Regions from separate parts of the Xanthobacter sp. DMC12 genome, predicted to be linked through region 1. Evidence: predicted binding sites of a transcription regulator. Region 1 holds the regulator's gene; each other region holds the start of a gene.

Evidence for each region. Region 1 encodes PhoB, which activates phosphate uptake and scavenging genes when phosphate is short. Its sites were predicted from a motif close to TGTCATNNANCTGTCAT; they were not measured.
Region 2: the regulator PhoB is predicted to act here: its motif matches at 5,331-5,347, upstream of ACT535_RS23265 (acetoacetate decarboxylase).
Region 3: the regulator PhoB is predicted to act here: its motif matches at 1,622-1,638, upstream of ACT535_RS15495 (RNA degradosome polyphosphate kinase).

Annotation. Positions count from the first base shown of each region.
Region 1 covers NZ_JBQUYZ010000008.1:198,648-206,096, reverse strand. Annotated here, with positions in the region: gene ACT535_RS23815 (SDR family NAD(P)-dependent oxidoreductase) at 1-545, opposite strand, end outside; gene ACT535_RS23810 (MarR family winged helix-turn-helix transcriptional regulator) at 761-1,252, opposite strand; gene ACT535_RS23805 (FAD-dependent oxidoreductase) at 1,440-2,807, shown strand; gene phoB (phosphate regulon transcriptional regulator PhoB) at 2,841-3,542, opposite strand; gene phoU (phosphate signaling complex protein PhoU) at 3,610-4,341, opposite strand; gene pstB (phosphate ABC transporter ATP-binding protein PstB) at 4,362-5,186, opposite strand; gene pstA (phosphate ABC transporter permease PstA) at 5,271-6,104, opposite strand; gene pstC (phosphate ABC transporter permease subunit PstC) at 6,122-7,099, opposite strand; gene pstS (phosphate ABC transporter substrate-binding protein PstS) at 7,200-7,449, opposite strand, start outside.
Region 2 covers NZ_JBQUYZ010000008.1:90,118-97,566, forward strand. Annotated here, with positions in the region: gene ACT535_RS23240 (MFS transporter) at 1-87, opposite strand, end outside; gene ACT535_RS23245 (polyhydroxyalkanoate depolymerase) at 285-1,502, opposite strand; gene ACT535_RS23250 (glutathione S-transferase family protein) at 1,884-2,534, shown strand; gene ACT535_RS23255 (sulfite exporter TauE/SafE family protein) at 2,554-3,342, shown strand; gene ACT535_RS23260 (patatin-like phospholipase family protein) at 3,355-4,506, opposite strand; gene ACT535_RS23265 (acetoacetate decarboxylase) at 4,575-5,321, opposite strand; gene ACT535_RS23270 (WD40 repeat domain-containing protein) at 5,490-6,494, opposite strand; gene hrpB (ATP-dependent helicase HrpB) at 6,613-7,449, shown strand, end outside.
Region 3 covers NZ_JBQUYZ010000003.1:493,632-501,080, reverse strand. Annotated here, with positions in the region: gene ACT535_RS15495 (RNA degradosome polyphosphate kinase) at 1-1,554, opposite strand, end outside; gene ACT535_RS15490 (HdaA/DnaA family protein) at 1,661-2,398, opposite strand; gene ACT535_RS15485 (AI-2E family transporter) at 2,403-3,614, opposite strand; gene ACT535_RS15480 (CDP-alcohol phosphatidyltransferase family protein) at 3,672-4,202, opposite strand; gene murA (UDP-N-acetylglucosamine 1-carboxyvinyltransferase) at 4,270-5,559, opposite strand; gene ACT535_RS15470 (hypothetical protein) at 5,628-5,840, opposite strand; gene ACT535_RS15465 (acyl carrier protein) at 6,141-6,377, shown strand; gene fabF (beta-ketoacyl-ACP synthase II) at 6,487-7,449, shown strand, end outside.

The sequences.
Region 1 (7,449 bases):
ACCGCGATGTCGAATTCGGCCAGCTCCTTGCCCAGCGACTTGGTGAGGGCGATCACGCCCGCCTTCGAGGCCGAATAGGCGGAGGCGTTAGGGTTGCCCTCCTTGCCGGCGATGGAGGCGACATTGACGATGCGCCCGTATTTCTGCGCGATCATGTGCGGCGCCACGGCGCGGCAGCAGAAGAAGGGGCCGTCGAGATTGATGGCCATCACCTTCTTCCATTCCGCTTCGGGATAGTCCCACACCTTGTGGTTCGCGCCCGCGACGCCGGCATTGTTCACGAGGATGTCGATGCGGCCGAATTCGGCATGCACCTCGGCCACCGCGCGCTCCACGTCGGCGAGGCGGCTGACGTCGACGGTGACGGGCATCACGCGGGCGCGGCCCAGTTCGTCGGCGGTTTTCACCACGAGGTCGGTGTCGCGATCGAAGATGGCGACGCGGGCGCCGGAGGCGAGAAAGCGCTCCACCACGGCGCGGCCGATGCCCTGCGCGCCGCCGGTGACGATGGCGAAGCGGTCCTTGAGATCGATGGCGTTGGACATGTTTCCCCCGGTGCGGCGCCGGATCCGGCCGGCGTTCTGAGGTTTTTTCCGTTGGCGCGGCGGCTTTTGCCGGTGTGTGGCTTTAATCGATTGAAAAACCGATCAGCCAACGCATAGCGCGGGACGGGCCGGGAGAAAAGGGCGGTCAGGCGCATGGTGGCGCAGCGCTCCATGCGCCGGGCGCAAGGCCGGTGGCGCGAGGGGGCGGACGCCCCTCAGGCGTCCTCGTCCTCGTCGCCGGGCTCGGCCTCATCGTCGAGGCCGCCATCGGCGCCGAGGCGCAGGGCGAGGTTCTTCTCCACCTTGCGCAGGAGCTTGCGCAGGCGCTTCTTCTCCTTGCTGTCGAGGCCCAGCACCATCTCGGTCTCCAGCTGGTCCCACACCGTGTCGATGGAGGCGCCGCGCTCGCGCCCGGCATCGGTGAGAAAGACGCGCACGAGGCGGCCGTCGCCGTCGGTGGCGCGGCGCTCCACGAGGCCCTGGGTGGTGAGGCGGGCGATGGTCTTGGAGGCGGTGGGCGGACGCACCCGCAGCGCCGAGGCGAGATCGCCCATGGTGCGGCCGTCCGCCTCGCACAGCAGCTTGAGCACCGATTCCTGCCCCGGAAACAGCCCGAGACCGGCGAGGAGACGGGCCGACAGCGCCTTCTGCAGCCGCGCCGTGTGGGTGAGCCTGTAGCCGATGGTCTTCTGAACCGGGTCTTTCATGGGTCTCCCCGCCCTTCCTGAGCGCGAGCGGGGCGGCCCGTCCGCGCGCCCCTTTATCCACATGCCGGCTTACAATTTTGCGAAGGTTGGAGCGGAAAACACCAGAAAGTCCGTGTTGTCGCGCGTTTACCGCTGAGGGCGGCCCGCCCTCTCGCCCCGCTCTGCGCCCCATGGTAGCGTTCCGCCCGTGACCGGACCCGATCGCCTTTCCCTTTCCCGCCGCGCGCTGCTGGCCCGTGGTGCCGCGCTGGCGGCTGCGCCGCTCGCCGGCCTGAGCCTCGCGACCTCGCGCGCGCTCGGCCAGCAGATCGAGGCGGATGTCATCATCATCGGCGCCGGAGCCGCCGGCATCGCCGCCGCGCGGCGCATCGCCGAGGCCGGGCGCAGCTATGTGCTGCTGGAGGCCGGCAAGCAGGTGGGCGGCCGCACGGTGACCGACACCAGCCAGTTCGGCGTGCCGTTCGACCTCGGCGCGCCGCGCCTCAACATGCCGGCGGCACGCCCCATGGCCGCCTTTGGCCGGGCCGAAGGGCTCGACATCTATCGCGCGCCGGAGGGCGGCCGGCTCTATGTGAACGGGCGCGAGGCGGGCGATACCGATTACGAGGATTTCGTCGCCACCGTGCGCCGGGGCGAGCGGGCCATCGTCGCCGCCGGCGACGCCAACCGCGACATGGCCGCCTCCCGCGCCCTGCCGGACCTCGGGCCGTGGGGGCCGAGCGCCCGCTTCGTCCTCGGCCCGTTCAACTGCGCCAAGGAGCTGGATCAGGTCTCCACCGTGGACGTGTCCCGCGCCGACGAGCGCGAGAGCGAGGACATCTGCCGGCAGGGGGTGGGCACGCTGGTGGCGCAGCTCGCCCGGCCGCTCACGGTGCGGCTCGAGGTGGTGGCGCGATCCATCGACCTCAGCCCGCGCCTCGTCTCGGTGCAGACCAGCAAGGGCAGCGTGACCGGGCGCACCGTGATCGTCGCGGTGCCGCCCAGCGTCATCGCCGCCGGCAAGCTGCGCATCGGGCCGAACCTGCCGCCACGCTATCGCACGGCGATCGAGAAGATCACGCTCGGCGCCTTCGACCACATCGGTTTCCGCATGCCGCGCAATCCCGGCAATCTCGGCGCCGACGAACTGATCTATTTCCGCGCCGACGGGCCGCGCGCCTATGCCCTGCGCGCCCGCATCGGCGGCACCGATCTCTACAGCCTGGAGGTGGGCGGCGACGTGGCCGCCGGCCTCGCCGACAGCCCGCCCGAGGCCGCCGCCGCCTTCGTGAAGGCGGCGCTGACGCGCGAGTTCGGGGCGGATGCGGCGGCGCGCGTGACCAAGGTGTTCGCCACCCGCTGGAGCAAGGAGCCGTGGGCGCTCGGCGCCTTCTCCTGCGCCCTGCCGGGCTTCGGCAACATGCGCCGCGCCTTCACCGAGACGGTGGGCGGCCGCCTCGTCTTCGCCGGCGAGCACACCCACGAGACCCTCTGGGGTACGGTGGGCGGCGCCTGGCTCTCCGGCGAGCGCGCGGCGAAGCAGGCGCTGGGGCTGCTGGGCGTGCGCACGGGGTGAGCGCTTCGCTCCGCCCCAGCCCTGATCCCCCGCTCAATGGGCGCGGGCGAACATCTCGTTGAAGGAATAGCCGGCACCGCGCACGGTGCGGATGGGGTCGGACTGGCGGCCGCGGTTGATGGCCTTGCGCAGGCGGCCCACGTGAACATCCACCGTGCGCTCGTCGATATAGACGTCCTGGCCCCACACGCCGTCCAGCAATTGCTCGCGGGAGAAGACGCGGCCGGGGCTCTGCATCAGGAATTCGAGCAGGCGGAACTCGGTGGGGCCGAGGTGGATCTCGCGCCCGCCGCGATGCACCCGGTGGGTCTCGCGGTCGAGCTCGATGTCCCCGGCGCGCAGGAGGGTTGCCACGTGCTCGGGCTTGGCCCGGCGCAGCAGCGCCCGCACGCGTGCGAGCAGCTCGGGCACCGAGAACGGCTTCACCACATAGTCGTCCGCGCCGGTGGCGAGGCCGCGCACCCGCTCGGTCTCCTCGCCGCGGGCGGTGAGCATGATGACGGGCAGGCGCTCGGTCTCCGGCCGGGTGCGCAGGCGCCGGCACAGCTCGATGCCCGAAAGGCCGGGCAGCATCCAGTCGAGGATGATGAGATCCGGCACGCTTTCGCGCAGCCGGGTCTCGGCCTCGTCGCCGCGTCCCACGCTCTCGACGCCGTAGCCCTCCGACTCCAGATTGTACCGGAGCAGGAGGGTCAACGGCTCTTCATCCTCGACGATCAGAATACGCGCCGGCACTTTGCTCTATCCGTCACTATCGGGGCTCTGCGCCCCGTCTTCAGCGTGTGCGGGTCGCCTTTGGCGATCAGCTCTGAACGGTGGTGCGGCCCGGGAAGGGCAGGGTGGTGTCGCTGGAGGCGTCCGCCTTCGGGCGGCTCTCCGGCAGGTTCTGGCCCGTCACCATGTAGTAGACGATTTCCGCGATGTTGGTCGCGTGGTCGCCGATACGCTCGATGTTCTTGGCGCAGAACAGGAGATGCGTGCACACCGAGATGTTGCGCGGGTCTTCCATCATGTAGGTGAGGAGCTCGCGGAACAGGGACGTGTACATGGTGTCGATGGCGCCGTCCCGGCCCCACACTTCCAGCGCCTTCGCCTCGTTGCGGGCGGCGTAGGCGTCGAGCACCTCCTTGAGCTGCTCGAGCACGAGGTCGGAGATGTGCTCCACCCCGCGCACCAGCTTCGCCGGATGGTACTCGCCCTCGATGGCGATGACGCGCTTGCCGACGTTCTTGGCGAGGTCGCCGATGCGCTCGAGGTCGTTGGCGATGCGGATGGCGGCGACGATCTCGCGCAGGTCGATGGCCACGGGCTGGCGCTTGGCGATGACCAGGATGGCCCGGTCCTCGATCTCGCGCTGCACCTGATCCACCGTCGCGTCGAGCAGCACGACCTTCTGCGCGAGGGCGCTGTCGCGGCGGATGAGGGAGGCGACGCTGTCGGCGACCAGGCGCTCGGCCTGCCCGCCCATCTCGACGACCTTGCGGCCGATTTCCTTCAGCTCCTGGTCGAAGGAGGCGACGATATGATCCGGCATCTCAGTGATCCTTCAATCGGTCAGCCGAAGCGGCCGGTGATGTAGTCGCGCGTCTTGATCTCCTTCGGATTGGTGAAGATCACGTCCGAGGGCGCCATTTCGATGAGCTCGCCCAGATAGAAGAAGGCGGTCATGTCGGCGCAGCGCGCGGCCTGCTGCATGTTGTGGGTGACGATGACGATGGTGAAGTCCTGCTTCAGCTCGTCGATCAGGTCCTCGATCTTCGAGGTGGAGATGGGATCGAGCGCCGAGGTGGGCTCGTCCAGCAGGATCACCTCGGGCTTCACCGCGATGGTGCGGGCGATGCACAGGCGCTGCTGCTGGCCGCCGGACATGCCGAGCGCCGAGGTGTGCAGGCGGTCCTTGGTCTCGTCCCAGATGGCGGCCTTGCGCAGGCACCATTCCACGCGCTCGTCCATCTGCGACTTGGAGAGCTTCTCGTGCAGCTTCACGCCGAACGCGATGTTGTCATAGATCGACATGGGGAAGGGCGTGGGCTTCTGGAACACCATGCCGATGCGCGTGCGCACGATGGTGGGGTCCAGCTCCTTGCCGACGATGTTCACGCCGTCGAACAGCACCGAGCCCTCGGCGCGCTGGCCGGGGTAGAGGTCGAACATGCGGTTGAACACGCGCAACAGCGTGGACTTGCCGCAGCCCGAGGGGCCGATCATGGCCGTCACGCGCTTCTCCGGAACCTCGAAGTTGATGTTCCGCAGCGCATGGTTGCTGCCGTAGTAGAACTGGAGGTTCTCCACCTTGATCTTGGCGGGGGCCGGCGGCGCGTCGGGCTTGGCGCCGACGGCGGAGGCGAGATTGAAGGTGGGATCGACGGCTGAAGTCATCTTGTCCTCGCTTGGGCGTATGCCGTGCTTCGGAGGAATTGCGGAAAGGGCGGAAGGCTGCGGGCCTTGGCCCGCGCCCTGAAATCAGTGGCTGCGGGCCAGGAAGAGGCGGGAGGCCACGTTCAGCACCAGCACGCCCACCGTGATGAGCAGCGCGCCGGCCCAGGCGAGGGCCACCCAGTCGTCGAACGGGCTGCCGGCGAACTGGTAGATGGCGATGGGCAGGCTGGCCATGGGCTTCGACAGGTCGGTCGACATGGCGTTGTTGCCCAGCGAGGTGAACAGCAGCGGGGCGGTCTCGCCGGCGGCGCGGGCGATGGCCAAAAGCACGCCGGTGACGATGCCGGCGCGGGCCGCGCGCCAGGTGATGAACATGACCACCTTCCACTGCGGTGCGCCGAGGGCGAAGGCGGCTTCGCGCAGGCCCACCGGAACGAGGTTCAGCATGTCCTCGGTGGTACGCACGATGACCGGGATCACCAGGATGGCGAGGGCGATGGCGCCGGCCCAGCCGGAGAAGCCGCCGAGCGGCACCACCAGCAAAGTGTAGATGAACAGGCCGACCAGGATGGACGGCGCCGACAGCAGGATGTCGTTCACGAAGCGCGCGGCGGCGCCGAGCTTCGTGCCCTTGCCGTTCTCGGCGAGGAAGGTGCCGCAGAAGATGCCGATGGGACCGCCGATGGCCATGGCGATGCCGATCTGGATCAGCGAGCCGACGATGGCATTGAGCAGGCCGCCGCCCTGGCCCGGCGGCTTGGTGACCTGGGTGAAGACGTTCGTCCCCAGCGCGGGCAGGCCGCGGGAGAGCAGGGTCCACAGGATCCAGCCCAGCAGGAACAGGGCGAACACGGCGAAGCCGGTGGACACCACCTTGACGGTCTTGTCGACGGCGCGGCGCGCAGCGAGGGAAGCCATGACGTTCGAGCCCCCGGTCAGTCGAGCCGCGAGCGCACGAGCGCCCGGGACAGTGCAAGGACGATGAAGGAGATCACGAACAGGATGAAGCCGAGCTGCAGCAGGGAGGTGAGCTTCAGCGATCCGATCGGGGCCTCGGGGAATTCGTTGGCGATGGTGGAGGCGATGGTCGCGCCCGGTGCGAACAGGGAGGCGGACATGCGCGTCGCGTTGCCGATGACGAAGGTCACGGCCATGGTCTCGCCCAGCGCGCGGCCGAGGCCGAGCATGATGGCGCCCACCATGGCGGTCTTGCCGTAGGGCACGGAGACGTTCTTGTAGACCTCGTAGGTGGTGGCGCCGATGCCGTAGGCCGATTCCTTCAGCATGGGCGGCACGCTCTCGAGCGTCTCGACGAACATGGCGGTGATGAAGGGCAGGATCATCACGGCGAGGATGAGGCCCGCGGTGAGCATGCCGGAGCCGAGCGGCGGGCCGGCGAACAGGGCGCCGATGACCGGGATGTCGCCGAAGATGTCAATCAGCGGCGGCTGCACATAGGCTGCCATCAGCGGGACGATGACGAAGAAGCCCCACATGCCGTAGATGATGGACGGCACGGCGGCGAGCAGCTGCACCGCGACGCCGATGGGCCGCTTGAGCGGCTGGGGCGCGATCTCGGTGAGGAAGAAGGCGATGCCGAAGGAGAGCGGCAGCGCCACGATCACCGCGATAATGGCGGAGAACAGCGTGCCGTAGATCATCACCAGGGCGCCGAAATTCTCGGTCACCGGGTTCCAGGCGGACGACCAGATGAAGTCCAGCCCGAAGTGCTGGAGGGCCGGCAGGCCGCCCTTGAACAGCTCGGCGATGATGAGCCCGAGCAGGATCAGGACGAAGATGCCGCTCGCCCAGAGGAGGCCGATGAAGATCGGATCGGCGATCCGCCCCGTCCCCTTGGCCTTGCTGATGGGCTCTGCCGAGCCAGACCGCATGCCTTCCACCGTCGCGTCCATTTTATCCCCTGCCCCGGCTTGTCGATGCGTGCGCTACCGGACCTGTCACCGTAAGGAAAAGCGCCGCCCTCTTTGGGGAGGGCGGCGCGATCATCTGGGATCAGAGGACGGGCTTGCCGTCCGGGCCCTTCACTTCGGCCTTGAAGGCGGCCTTCACCTGCTCGACCACCGCCGCGGGCAGCGGGATGTAGTGCAGGTTCTCGGCGATGTCGGCGCCTTCCTTGGTGTAGGCCCACTCGAAGAACTTCATCACTTCGCGGGAAGCCTCGACGTTCGTCGGGTTCTTCGGCAGCAGGATGTAGGTGGGGGAGACGATCGGCCAGGCCTCGGGGGCGGGGGCGTCGATCATG
Region 2 (7,449 bases), 110 kb from region 1:
GGCAAGCGCCGAGGAGACGCGGCTGATCCAGAACAGGACGAAGGCGGGATGATCCCGCAGCCGCTGCGGCACGGCGGGCGCGGCGATGGTCACGACGGCGGCAAGGGTCGGAGCGGGGCAGTCACGGGGCAGATCCGTGTGGGAGGTCCGCGGGGCTGGGTCCGGGAAAAGGACCCTGCCCGAGTACCGTTACAGGCAGGGGTTGGCAACTCCTGCCCCAGCGTCCGCTCACGAACCGTTCAACCACTTGCCGTTCAACCGCTTGCCGTTCAGCCTCGCACCGTTCAATCGCTCGCCAGAATGTGGTTCTGGACGATGGGATAGACCTGACCCGCCCATTTGCGGCCCGAGAACACGCCGTAATGGCCGACGCCCGCCTGCATGTGATGGCGCTTCTTGTGCGGACGCAGCGCCGAGCAGATGTCCTGTGCCGCCATGGTCTGGCCGATGGAGCAGATATCGTCCCGCTCGCCTTCCACCGTCAGCAGCGACGTCTTGCGGATGGCGCGAAAATCGATGGGCCGGCCGCGGTAGGTCAATTCGCCCTTGGGCAGACGGTATTCCTGGAACACGTAGCGCACGGTCTCCAGGTAGAATTCGGCGGCCAGATCCAGCACGGCGAAATATTCGTCGTAGAAGGCCTTGGTGGTCTCGGCCTTCTCCTCGTCGCCCTCGGCGAGGGAGTTGTAGAGGTCGAGATGCGCCTTGATGTGCCGCGTGAGGTTCATGTTCACGAAGGCGGTGAGCTGGAGAAAGCCGGGATAGACCCGCCGCCCCGAGCCAGCAAAACCCTTGGGCACCGTCGAGATCAGGTTCTTCTCGAACCAGGAGATGGGCTTCGAGGTGGCGAGCTCGTTCACCTTGGTCGGGTTGATGCGGCAGTCGATGGGCCCGGCCATCAGCGTCATCGAGGCCGGCACCGCCGGATTCTTCTCCTGCGCCATCACCGCCGCGGCGACGAGAGACTGCACGCACGGCTGGCACACCGCCACGAGATGGGCGCCCGGCCCCATGATCTCCAGGAAGCGGATGACGTGCTCGACATAATCGTCAAAGCCGAACGGACCGGCCGAAAGCGGCACCTCGCGGGCATTGTGCCAGTCCGTGATGTAGACGTCATGGTCCGGCAGCATCGTCTTCACGGTATTGACAAGCAGCGTCGCGAAATGACCGGAGAGCGGCGCCACCACGAGGACGCGCGGCTGGGCGATGTCCACGTCCTTCTTGAACCGCAGCAGGGTGCCGAAGGGCAGGACGGCGGTGTTTTCCTCCGTCACCTGCACTTCGCGATTGCCGACTTCAACCGTTTTGATGCCGAAGGACGGTCGGCCATGGGTGAGGCCGGCCCGCTCGATCAGCTCGCAGGCGGCCGCGATCTGCCGGAAGCCGAGATGGCCGTAGCCGTTGACGAGGGGGCCGTTGAGGGTCTGCCGCGCGAGGCTGGCGAAGAACCTCATCGGGCTCATGAGGTCGGCCTGGGCCTGATAGGCGGAGTACATCATGGCAGCGTGCGCCGGACCGTCCGGCACCGCGGTGCCAGAGGAGTGAACCTGGAAGAAGTCTGCAGCATGATGCCGAAAGGTCCTTCTGCTCCGCGTCCCCCACGCCCGGCCCCCGACGGCCGGCGGAAGCATTAAGTAGTTGTCGCAGGCCCAGCTTTCCGCTTTGCAGCAAGCCTGAACAGATGTACCTGTTAAGTTGATATTGGAGCTATGCGTGGTGCATTGCAACACGCATCCTTAGCAGTAGGGCCGACGGCCGAGCGACCGCGCCGGATGCCCGATCAAAATCGAAGCCGCCGGCTGCGCCAAAAACAAACAAAGGCGGAAGGGTCGAGGGGAACGGTCAGGTCAGGGATCGCAAATCCGAGGCACGGGACAGGCATGGCGACGCTCACCATCTCCAGCAAGAATTACTCCTCCTGGTCCATGCGCGGCTGGCTGCTGTGCAAGATGGCCGGCCTCTCCTTCGAGGAGGAGCGGGTGCCCACCGACGATCCCGACGCCAAGGCGGAGCTGCTGCTGCTGTCGCCCTCCTTCCTCGTCCCGCGCCTGGTGCACGAGGACGTGACGGTGTGGGACACGCTGGCCATCGCCTCCTTCCTCAACGAAGTCTTCCCCGAGGCCGGTCTGCTGCCCGCCGACCGCGCGGTGCGCGCCCATTGCCTCTCCATCTCGGGAGAGATGCACTCGGGCTTCGCCAACATGCGCTCGGCGCTGCCGATGAACATCAAGGCGCACTATCCCGGCTTCAAGGTGTGGGCCGGCGCGCAGGCGGACATCGAGCGCATCACCGCCATCTGGCGCGGCTGCCTCACTGCCCACGGCGGGCCGTTCCTGATGGGCGCGGCGCCGACGCTGGCGGATGCCATGTATGCGCCGGTCTGCTCCCGCTTCACCACCTACGACGTGAAGCTCGATCCGGAATCCGAGGCCTATCGCGCCCGCATCATGGAGCTGCCGCTGGTTCGGGAGTGGATCGACGGCGCGTTCTCCGAGCCGGAAGAACTGGAAGAGCTGGACGCCGAATTCTGATCCGGCCGGACCCGTTCGGGTGATCGAAACGGCGGCCGCCGCCGTCTCCTCCATCAATCCGGGGCTGATCGCCGCCGGCTTCGCCGTGCTCGTGCTGGCGGGCATGGTGAAGGGCGTCATCGGCATGGGGTTGCCCACGGTCGGCATCGGGCTGCTCAGCGTGTTCCTTGCCCCGCCCGAGGCGGCCGCGCTGCTGATCCTCCCCTCCACCGTCACCAATTTCTGGCAATACTTCACCGGGCCAAACGTGCTCGGCATCGCCCGGCGCTTCTTCTGGATGATGGTGATGGTGGCGGCCGGCACGCTCGTCGGGGGCCTTCTGCTGGGCGGCCTCGCCTCGCCCGCGGCGCAGCCGGTGCTGGGGGCGACGCTGCTGGCCTACGCGGCGCTGGGCCTGTCCTCGGTGCAGCTGAAGGTGCCAGTGCGCCACGAACCCTGGCTGTCCCCGGTGATGGGCCTCCTCACCGGTCTCGTCACCGGCACCACCGGCGTCTCGGTGATGCCCTCTGCGCCCTATCTGCAGTCCCTGGGACTGGCGCGGGACGATCTGGTGCAGGCCCTCGGCCTCACCTTCATCGTCTCCACCACGGCCCTCGCGGTGGTGCTGTTCCATCCGGGAGACGGCGGCGGGGCATTGGCCGATCCCGCCACCGCGCTCGCCTCGGCGGCCGCGTTGCTGCCCGCCTTCATCGGCATGCAGCTCGGCGCCATGGTGCGCCGGGCGGCCTCGCCGCAGATGTTCCGGCGCATCTTCTTTTCCGGGCTCGGCCTGCTCGGCACCTACATGCTGGTGCGCGGCCTCATCTGATCCGGCCGCCCCTCACTCGGAGAGGCGGTGGATGTCGTGGATGACGATGCCGATGGAATCGTCCGGCTTCCTCAGCCATTCCTTGCGGCGCAGGGTCTTCACCGTGTCCTCGTAGCCGGTCTGCCAATGCTCGCGCATGGAGGTCTGCGAGAACTCGTAGTCCTTGGATTCCCGCTCGTAAGTCTTTTCCTGATAGATCAGGTGGCAGATGTTGACCGGGCCGGAGCTGGAATAATCGTCGATGAGGGCGATGTCCTCCTCGGTGCGCAATTGCTCGGGAATGCGCTGGAGTGCGTCGTAGAGCTTGGAGCGCAGGTCCTGCACGCGGCGGAACACGTCGGTGGTGTAGCGGGTGCGGCTCGAATAGGCGACGTCCTTCTGCCGCTCGGACACGTCGAACATGTCGCGCGGCAGCTGCCCGCGGGCGCTGAAGAGATCGACCTGGAACACCAGCGCGCTCGGATGGTCCGGCTGGTCGAGCAGGAATTGCAGCGGGGTGTTGGAGACGACGCCGCCGTCCCAGTAGAACTCGCCGTCGATTTTCACGGCCGGGAAGCCGGGCGGCAGCGCGCCGGAGGCCATGATGTGCTCGGGAGCGATCTTGTGCTCCTGATTGTCGAAATAGATGAAATTGCCGGTGCGCACATTCACCGCGCCCACGGAGAAGCGCTTCTCGCGGGAATTGATGCGGTCGAAATCGACGAGCCGCAGCAGCGTGTCGCGCAGGGGCGAGGTGTCATAGAAGGAGGTCGCGCCCGGCGCCCCCGACGGCAGCATCCAGGGATTGGGGAAGCGCGGCGTGAAGAAGCCGGGCTGGCCCTGAAGGATCGTGCGGGCAGCGCTCAGTTGGTTGCGCCACTGGCGGTAGATGTCGCCTTCGAGGTTGAACGGCAGGATCCGCTGGGAGGTGATGGTCTCCCAGAAGTCCCTGAGCTTGGTCACCCGGTCCTGCGGCGCATTGCCGGCGATGATGGCCGAGTTGATGGCGCCGATGGACACGCCGGAGATCCAGTTGGGATCGCACCCCACCTCCGACAGCGCCTCGTAGACGCCGGCCTGGTAGGCACCGAGCGCTCCGCCGCCCTGGAACACCAGCGCAACACGCTTGTATTCGTCGATGATGTCACACAGCTCGCTGGAGCGCTGGTTGGCAGCCTCGGTCATCGGCCTTCATCCCCTTGAAATTGTTCCCCCGGCCCGACGGTGCCCGGGGCGCCGCCGGAATCATCAGGTCAGGCGCCTTCCTTCATATAATCGTAGACCACCTGGCCGAGGCCGAGCGTCAGGTCGGCCTTGATGTGAACGGCGGAGAGGACCTCCAGCACCGGCAGGGCCGCGACGTTGCACAGCGCGTGCGGGAACAGGCCGAGCGCGCCAGGCCCGACCCAGCATTCCTTGAGCGTGACGTCCTCGAGATAGTAGCGGACCAGCTCGCAGATGCGGGGGGTCGCGTCCACGTCCGGGATGATCTTGAGCAGGAAGCTAGGGGTCAGGAGGGAGGCGAGCACCTTCTCCTTGTCGCCGGCCTTCCACTTGTAGCCCATGGAGCCGGAGGCGCAGAGCACGCTGCCGTAGTGGAGCGTGCCGACCAGCGTGTCGGTCTCCACCTCGAGCTTGGGACGCGCGTACTTCTTGGGGAAGCCCCACAGCTCGCGGCCGCCGGCGATGGGCGATTCATCGTCCAGATACATGGAGTGGACGTAGCCGCCCTCCTGGCCGTTGAAACGGACCGGGATGACCTGTCCGGTTTCGGTGTAGTCACCGAAGCCGGTGGAATCGGGCATGCGGATGAATTCGTACTTCACCACCGGCTCGGTGATCTCGAGCGGCTCGGGCACCACCTTGGCCAGGGCCTCCGGATCGGTCCGGTAGGTGATGATGAGATATTCGCGGTCAATGAAGCGATACGGGCCCGGCGGAAACGACGGGTTGGTGAGCGGCATCGAGTAGGCAGTGCGTCGAACGTCGGCGATCTTCATCGGCGGGTCTCTCGTGCGGCTGTCGCGTTTCGCACCTGCGAATGGACGGCCGTCAACGTAAAGCGGCGCGCCCGCCCTGAAAAGCCGCCCGGCCGCGCAATCCGCCTAACCGGCTAAGGACTTCGCTCCGATTCCCGCACGATTTGGCGCCGGAAGCACCGATGCGGTTCAGAAGGCGAGCAGCCCGCCCTTGCCCTTGTCCGTGCCGAACGCAAGCGCCCCGCCGGAGCCGTGCCAAGCCATGGCGGTCACGGGGTCGCTGTCGGGCGCGCGCAGCAGGATCTCCGCGCCGTCCGAGATGCGCACCATCATCACCATGCCGTCCTCATAGCCGATGGCGATGACCGGGTCCTTGGGGTGCGGCGCCACCACCGTCACCCGCGTGGTGGGCGAGGGCGCGAGCATCATGGGCTCCTTCCCCATCGGGCCGTCCTTGGCCTGGAACGGCCACAGGATGGCCTCGCCGGAGCCGGAGGTGGCCAGCCACTTGCCGTCGGCGGTGAAGGCGAAGGACTTCACCCGCGAGGGATAGCCGGACATGCGCATGTGCGCTCCGTCCACCACGCGCCAACCGTGCAACGCCGGCTCCTGCATGGTGCTGACGAGGAAGCGGCCATCGGGCGAGAACACCACCCCGAGGTGCGAGCCCTTCCAGCCGTAGACCTCCGGCTTGGCGCCCGCCGCATTGGGAAACCACAGCGTCACGCCGCCGTAATGCGCCACCGCGAGGCGCAGGCCCTTGGGGGCGAAGGCAAGCCCGCCCACCGTGGAGGGCACCTCCAGCGACCTCGCCTCGCCCTTCTGCTGCAGCACATGGGCGATCTTGCCGGCCGAATAGGCGATGGCCCCGTCCGGCCCCAGCGCCACCCGGTCGATCCAGCGGCCCTTCTGCTGCGCCAGTTCGCGGGTGGTGCCGTCGGCGCGCGTCTCCATCACACGCCCGTCGTCGCCGCCGGTGACGAGCCGCCTGCCGTCGGAAACCGCGGCGAGCACGCCGCCGTCGTGGACCGGAACCGGGACCGGCGTTGCCCCCTCCTCCAGCCCGATCAGAAACACCGCGCCGTCCGTGCCCACGAAGGCGGCCTTCGCATCGAGGAAGGCGAGGGCGACGATGCCGGCCTCGAAGGCGAGCGGCCGGACCTTGCTGGTAAGGCTGGATGGGGCGGAAACCATGGTGCTCTGATCCCGGTGATGGACGGGGCGTTCCTTAAGGCACCGATGCGCGCCGCTGGCAAGGTGGCCCTCCCCCTTGGCCTTCGCACGGCGCGGCCGCATAAGGGCGGCGCGCGCCATGTTCGATACCACGCTTCCCATCGACGCCGTGCTCGGCGACATCCGCTCGACGCTCGCGTCCAATCCCTGCGCCGTGCTGGTGGCCCCACCCGGCGCCGGCAAGACCACGCGTGTGCCCCTTGCTTTGCTGGACGAGCCTTGGGCCGCGGGCGGAAAGATCCTCGTGCTGGAGCCGCGCCGCCTGGCCGCCCGCGCCGCCGCCCGGCGGATGGCGCAGACCCTCGGCGAGGCGGTGGGTGGAACGGTGGGCTTCCGCACGCGGCTCGCCTCCGAGGTGTCGCGCCGCACCCGCATCGAGGTGGTCACGGAAGGCATCTTCACCCGCATGGTGCTCGACGACCCGGAACTTTCCGGGGTCGCCGCCGTGCTGTTCGACGAATTCCACGAGCGCAGCCTGGATGCCGATCTCGGCCTCGCCCTCGCGCTTGATTCCCAGCGCGGGCTGAGAGACGACCTCAGGCTCCTCGCCATGTCGGCGACGCTGGACGGCGCCCGTGTCGCCTCGCTGATGGGGGCGAGCGCGCCCGCTCCGGTGATCGAGAGCGAGGGCCGCGCCTTTCCGGTGGAGACGGCCTATCTCGGCCGCGATCCCCGCGCGCCCATTGACCGCCAAATGGCCGACGCCGTCCGACGCGCGCTGGACCGGGAAGACGGCTCCATCCTCGCCTTCCTGCCCGGTGCCGCCGAAATCCGCCGCACCGAGGCACTGCTTCTGGAGCAGGTGCGCGACCCCAAGGTCGATATCGTGGCCCTGTTCGGTGCTCTCGATGCCGCGGAGCAGGACCGCGCCGTGCTGCCGGCACCGGCCGGACGGCGCAAGGTGGTGCTGGCCACC
Region 3 (7,449 bases), on a different contig from region 1:
CATCGCGTCCAGCTCGCCCGGCGTCGCATAGCCCGTGATGAAGTTGAAGATGCGCGCGACGTCCTGGGCGATCACCGGGTCGGCGGTGAAGAAGGAGAGATCGGTGTAGATGCGTGCGGTAATGGGGTGGTAATTGCCGGTGCCCACGTGGACGTAGGTGGCGAGCTGCGAGCCTTCCCGGCGCACCGCCATGGAAAGCTTGCCGTGGGTCTTCAACTCGATGAAGCCGAACACCACCTGCACGCCCGCGCGCTCCAGGTCGCGGGCCCAGCGGATGTTGGCTTCCTCGTCGAAGCGGGCCTTCAGCTCCACCAGAGCTGTCACCGACTTGCCAGCCTCGGCCGCCTCGGCCAGGGCCTTCACGATGGGGCTGTCGGAGGAGGTGCGGTAGAGGGTCTGCTTGATGGCGACGACGTTGGGGTCGCGGGCGGCCTGACGAAGGAACTGAACCACCACGTCAAAGGATTCATAAGGGTGGTGAACCAGAATGTCCTTCTCACGAATAGCGAGAAAGCAGTCTCCGCCGTGGTCGCGGATGCGCTCGGGAAATCGGGCGTTGTAGGCCTGAAACTTGAGGTCCGGCCGGTCCACCGAAACGAGCTGGGAAAACTCGTTCAGGGCGAGCACGCCGTCCACCACGAAAATCTCGTCGTCGTTCACGCCGAGTTCGCGGGCGACGAAGTTGCGCAGTTCTTCCGGCATGGCGGCGTCGGCCTCCATGCGGATCACTTCGCCGTAGCGGCGCTGCTTGAGGGCGGTCTCGAACAGGCGCACGAGGTCTTCCGCCTCTTCCTCGATCTCGAGGTCGCTGTCGCGGATGACCCGGAACACGCCCTGTCCCTTCACCGCGTAGCCGGGGAAGAGGCGGGCGATGAACAGGCCGATCATCTGCTCCAGCGTCATGAAGCGCAGCGCGCCGGTGCCGAGGTCCGGCAGGCGGATGAAGCGATCGACCTTCGCCGGAATGCGGATGAGCGCGTTCATGCCCCGCCCGTCCGACTGGCGCACCAGCTGGAGCGCCAGCGAGAAGCCGAGGTTGGGAATGAACGGGAAGGGGTGCGCCGGATCGATGGCGAGAGGCGTCAGCACCGGGAAGACGTAGTTGAGGAAGTGGCGCTCCAGCACCTCCAGGTCCTCGGGCGTCCCGTCCGCGCCGTCCACGAGCACGATGCCGGCGCCGGCGAGGTCTCGCCTCAGTTCGCGCCAGCGGCCCTGCTGGTCGGCGATCAGCTGCGCCGCGGCGGCGAGAATGGTGGTGAGCTGCTCGGAAGGGGTGAGGCCATCGGGGCTCGGGGTCTGCACGCCCTCGCGCACCTGCTCCTTCAGGCCGGCGACGCGGACCATGAAGAATTCATCGAGGTTGTTGGCGGAGATGGAGAGGAAGCGCAATTGCTCCAGCAACGGATGATTGCGATTCTCCGCTTCCTCAAGCACGCGGCGGTTGAAGCCGAGCCAGGAAATCTCGCGGTTGATGAACCGCTGCGGTGACTGCGCGAGCGGGCTTTCCACTTCGGCGACGACTTCGGTCTCGGAGAGAGCCACAGCCTCGTTCATGCCCATTCGCTCCCGTCGCTCCCTCGTGCCCCAATGGCGGAAACCGGCCGGACCATGGCTGGCTTGGATGACCACTCTATGACATTGCGGCGCCCGTGCATGCTCCTCAATCTTCCGACTGGGGAGATGCGCCCGAGGGCGCCTCGTCCGGCAGATCGGCGAGCGCGGTCGCCAGCACCTGGGCAGCAAGAGCACGCGTCACCGGACGCCGGGCGGCCAGCGCTGCCTGGTCGAGCGCCTCAACGATCTGTTGCGCGCCCGCGACCGAGCGCGGGATGCGCAACAGCAGGTATTGCACGGTTGCCTCATCCACGGCGAGCTGCCGGTCGGCGAACAGCTTGACCAGGACCGCGGCGAGCAGCGCATCGTCCGCCGGGGCGATCTCGAACACCGGGATCGCCCGCAGCCGGGAGGCGAGGTCGGCTGTGGCGAGGGTGAAGCCGGAGGGCGGCGTGCGCGCCGTCATCAGCAGGTAGGCCTGCTGCTCGCGGGCGAGATTGAGCAGGTGGAACAAGGCGGGCTCGCTGAACGTCGCCGGGTCGAGGTCTTCCAATACCAGCGCATCATGGGCGAGGGCCGCCGGCACCGCCTCGCGGGCGAGATCGGAGGCGGCCAGCGTCAGCGCGCCCGAACGCTCGGCGAAGATGGCGGCGAGGTGGCTCTTGCCCGCGCCCTCCGGCCCGACGAGGCAGGCGACGCGCGACGGCCAGTCGGGGAAGGCGTCGATCAGGGCGAGTGCCGCCGCGTTGCCGGGCGCGGCCAGGAAGTCCTCGCGCCGGAGAGCGGGCTGGTTCGGCAGATCGAGGGGAAGCTGTCGCGGCGGCTCGGCCGGGGTGCGGGGCATCGGCTCAGCGCGTCTCGGCGGGCGGATCTTCGTCCGCCGCGCCCTGATAGAGCGAGGACTGCATGTAGCGGGCGATGGCGAAGCGCACCAGCACGCCGGCGACGGCCGTGAGCGGAACCGCCAGCAGCAGGCCCACGAAGCCGAAGAGATAGCCGAAGGCGAACAAGGCGAACATCAGCCACACCGGGTGCACGCCGATGCTGTCGCCCACCAGTTTTGGCGAGAGCACATAGCCCTCGATGGTCTGGCCGGCGACGAAGATGGCGAGCACGGTGCCGATCATGCTCCAGTCCGGGAAGAACTGGACGATGGCCACGCCCATGGCCAGCACGAAGCCGGTGAGCGAGCCCACATAAGGGATGAAGGTGATGACCCCCGAGACGATGCCGATCAGCAGGCCGAAGTTCAGCCCCACCATGGAGAGGGAGACGGCATAGAAACCGCCGAGCAGCAGACAGACCATGGCCTGCCCGCGCACGAAGCCGGCCACGGCATTGTCCATGGCGTGGGCGAGGCTCCTCACCACCGGGCGGTGCGGCACGGGAACCAGCCGGTCCACCAGACCCACCATCTCGTTCCAGTCGCACAGGATGTAGAACACAACCACCGGTGTCACCACCAGCAGCGCGAACAGCGAGATCAGCGCCTGCCCGCCGGACCAGACCGACGAGAGCAGGCTCAGCACATGGCTCACCCCCTGCGTCATCAGGTCGGAGATGGAGCGCTGCATGTCCGGCAGCCGGTCGCCGACGATGCCGCTCAGCCATTCCCGGTTTTCTTCGGTCAGAAGGCCCTGCAGGCGCGTCACATAGGACGGCAGGCGCTGGATGAACTCGAACAGCTGGGACGACAGGATGGGCAGCGCCAGCAGGAAGAACAGCATCACCAGCAGCAGCATGATCCCCACCACGACCAGCGCGGAGAGGGTGCGGGCGACGCCGATGCGCTCCAGGCGCGCGACGACCGGATTGAGGAAATAGGCGAGGACGATGCCGGCCACGAACGGCAGGAGGATGCCGGCGAGCAGCCACAGGACGACGGCGGTGAGCAGCAGCGCGCCCACCCAGAAGCGGGCCTGAATGCGCACGGAGGGGCCCTCCACCTCGGCATGGACCGGCAGGGGCATGCGCGGCAGGCGGGCGAAGGCGGCACCGCGCCGCGCCGGCGACGTGGGGTCGCTGCGGAGTTCCGGCATACGGGTGCGGTCGCCGTCCATCACCTTGCGCCTTTCAACCGGCCGCCCCGAGAAGCGCCGATCCTGAACCGTTGCCCCTCAGCTTGCCATATGGCGCGTCCATGCGGCGAGATAGGCAGCGGCGGAAAGGCCCGTCAAGAGGCCGACAAGCACCAGCCCCAGATCGTACAGGCCGGGCACCGTCACCCCGAAGCCCGCGCTGGCAAGCACAAGGGCGGCGAAGCTGATCTGGGCCGCCGTATTGACCTTGGAAATCAGCAGCGGGCTGATGGTTACCGGCTTCGCCATCACCAGCGACAGCACCACCGCGCCGATGATCATCACGTCCCGCGACACCACCGCGATGGCCACCCAGCGCGGAATGAGGCCCACCACCGCCAGCGTCACGTAGATGGAGACGAGGAGCGCCTTGTCGGCAACAGGGTCCAGATAGGAGCCCAGCTCCGTCTGCATCTGGAAGCGCTTGGCGATGAAGCCGTCGAGCGCGTCGGAAATCCCGGCCGCGAGGAACAGCCAGAAGGCGAACAGCGGTTCGCCGGACGCAATGGCCCACACCACGGCCGGCACCAGGAAGATGCGCAGCAAGGTGATGATGTTGGGGATGCTCACGGCTCTTCCGCCACCCTGATAGCGTTGAAAGGCCCGTCATTGGGGGCGCGGAGGGCTCCGCGCCAGTTCAGCCGCTGATGCGCTCGATCTCGGCGCCGCAGCGCGACAGCTTCTCTTCCAGCTTCTCGAAGCCGCGATCGAGATGGTAGACGCGCTGGACCATGGTCTCGCCCTCGGCGGCGAGGCCGGCGATGACCAGGGAGACCGAAGCGCGCAGGTCGGTGGCCATCACCGGGGCGCCGGTCAGCCGCTCGACGCCCTCCACCACGGCGGTGTCGCCGTCGAGCTGGATGCGGGCGCCGAGGCGGGCCAGCTCCTGCACGTGCATGAAGCGGTTCTCGAAAATGGTCTCGGTGATGCGCGAACGACCCTTGGCCTTGGTCATCAGGGCCATGAGCTGGGCCTGGAGGTCCGTCGGGAAGCCCGGATAGGGGGCGGTGGAGACCTCCACCGGCAGGATGCCGGCGCCGTTGCGGCGCACGCGAATGCCCTCGTTGGTGGCGTCGATCTCCGCGCCGGCGTGGCGCAGGGTCTCCAGCGCGTCTTCAAGCAGGTCCGGACGGGCGCCGGCGAGCATCACGTCGCCGCCGGTCATGGCCGTCGCCATGGCATAGGTCCCGGTCTCGATGCGGTCGGGCAGCACCGCGTGGCGGGCGGCCTTGAGGCGCGGCACGCCTTCGATGCGGATGGTGGAGGTGCCGGCCCCCTCGATGCGTGCGCCCATCTTGATGAGACAGTCGGCCACGTCGACGATCTCGGGCTCGCGCGCGGCGTTCTCGATCACGCTCTCGCCCCGGGCGAGGGCGGCGGCCATCAGCGCGGTATGGGTCGCGCCCACCGACACCTTCGGGAACACGATGCGGGCGCCGGTGAGCCCGCGCGGCGCCTTGGCCAGCACGTAGCCGGCGTCGATCTCGATGTCCGCGCCGAGCGCGCGCAGGGCGTCGAGGTGGAAATCAACCGGCCGCGTGCCGATGGCGCAGCCGCCCGGCAGGGAGACCTTGGCGACCCCCATGCGGGCGAGGAGCGGCCCGACCACCCAGAAGGAGGCGCGCATCTTCGACACCAGTTCGTAAGGAGCGACGGTATCGACGATGACGCGGGCATCGATCTCCAGCGTCTGGCCGGCATAGGGGTCGTCCCCATTGCGCTTGCCGTTGGTGGTGATGTCCACACCGTGATTGCCGAGGATGCGCTGCAGCAGCGCCACGTCCGCGAGCCGCGGCACGTTCTCGAGAATCAGCTTCTCCTCGGTCAGGAGGCTGGCGATCATCAGCGGCAGGGCTGCGTTCTTCGCGCCCGAGATGGGGATCGTGCCCTTCAGCTCGTTGCCGCCGACGATGCGAATCTTGTCCATGCCGTCCTGTCCTTGCCTTGCGGGCGGCGCCCCCCGAGCCGGCCGTAAGCGGGTATAAGAGGAAAGCTCTAGCCCGCCTCGCCGTCCGGCACAATCGCGGGCTTCCCCTCGGGCGGGGCGCTGCTACCACCCGTTGCGGGATTTCCACCGGAAGCCTCGGGAGAAGACGACGGATCGGGCGCCTGCGGCGCGCGCCGGGCGCGGGCCTGCGTCTTGCGGCGCTGGAGATTGGCGCGCAGGGCGGCGGCGAGGCGGTCCGATCGATCCGTGTCAGATGCCATGATGTTCCCTTTTCGTCCCATTAAAGCTGGTCCCAAGCCGGCGCAAGGGCACCCTTTCTCCTTACCTTTGCGTGCATTGCTGGCCTTGCCGCAGGGAGTGTGCTAACGAGCCCAATTGCTGGGCCGGGGGCACGCGGGCGTTCAGGCGCTCCACCATCCGCGCGCGGCGCGAGGACGGACCGACGCAATCTCGTCTCCTTCGCGACGGAGGGGGACTGGGCACGGCGGAAAAAAGGCATTATGCCCTCGTCCAGCCGCCGAACGGCAACGGGATTATCCGAACAACCGAGGGTTCGATCTATGAGTGACATCGCCGAGCGGGTGAAGAAGATTGTCGCGGAGCATCTGGGGGTTGAGCCCGAGAAGGTCACGGAGAGCGCCTCCTTCATCGACGATCTCGGCGCCGACAGCCTCGACACCGTGGAACTCGTGATGGCCTTCGAGGAGGCTTTCAACTGCGAGATCCCGGACGATGCCGCCGAGACCATTCTGACTGTGGGCGACGCGATCAAGTTCCTGGAAAAGAACGCGGCTTGATCCATTCGCGTGTCCATCTGGCGGTCGCGTGGCGCTCGGCGCCCGCGGCCGTTGTTGCACCGGGCCGCGCGCCAGGCGCGCTGATTGCCCGCCTCCCGGAGTTTTTCCCATGAGACGTGTTGTCGTCACCGGCCTCGGCATGGTGACGCCGCTCGCCTGCGGCGTCGAGCCGACCTGGCGGCGGCTTCTCGCCGGCGAAAGCGGTGTCAAGGCGATCAGCCATTTCGAGGTCGCCGACCTCGCGTGCAAGATCGCGGCGAACATCCCACGCGGCGACGGGTCCGACGGCACCTACAATCCCGACCAGTGGATGGAGCCGAAGGAACAGCGCAAGGTCGATGAATTCATCGTCTTCGCCATGGCCGCGGCCACCCAGGCTCTGGACGACGCCGGCTGGCATCCCACGGAGTACGAGGACCAGATCACCTCGGGCGTCCTGATCGGCTCCGGCATCGGCGGCATCGAGGGTATCGCGGATGCGTCCCTGCTGCTGAAGGATCGCGGCCCGCGCCGCATCTCGCCCTTCTTCATTCCCGGCCGGCTCATCAACCTCGCCGGCGGCTACGTCTCCATCGCCCACGGCCTCAAGGGGCCGAACCACGCGGTGGTCACGGCCTGCTCCACCGGCGCCCACGCCATCGGCGACGCCGGCCGGCTGATCGCCCTCGGCGATGCGGACGTGATGGTCGCGGGCGGTACCGAATCGCCGGTCAACCGGCTCTCCATCGCCGGCTTCGCGGCGTGCAAAGCCCTTTGCACCGCCTTCAACGAAGACCCCACCCACGCCTCGCGCCCCTACGACAAGGACCGCGACGGCTTCGTCATGGGCGAGGGCGCCGGTGTCGTGGTGCTGGAAGAGCTGGAGCACGCCAAGGCCCGCGGCGCCAAGATCTACGCCGAGCTGGTCGGCTACGGCCTCTCGGGCGATGCGTTCCACATCACCGCCCCGTCCATGGACGGCGACGGCGCCTATCGCTGCATGTCGGCGGCGCTGAAGCGCGCGGGGATGACGGCCGATGACATCGATTACATCAACGCCCATGGCACCTCCACCATGGCCGACGAGATCGAG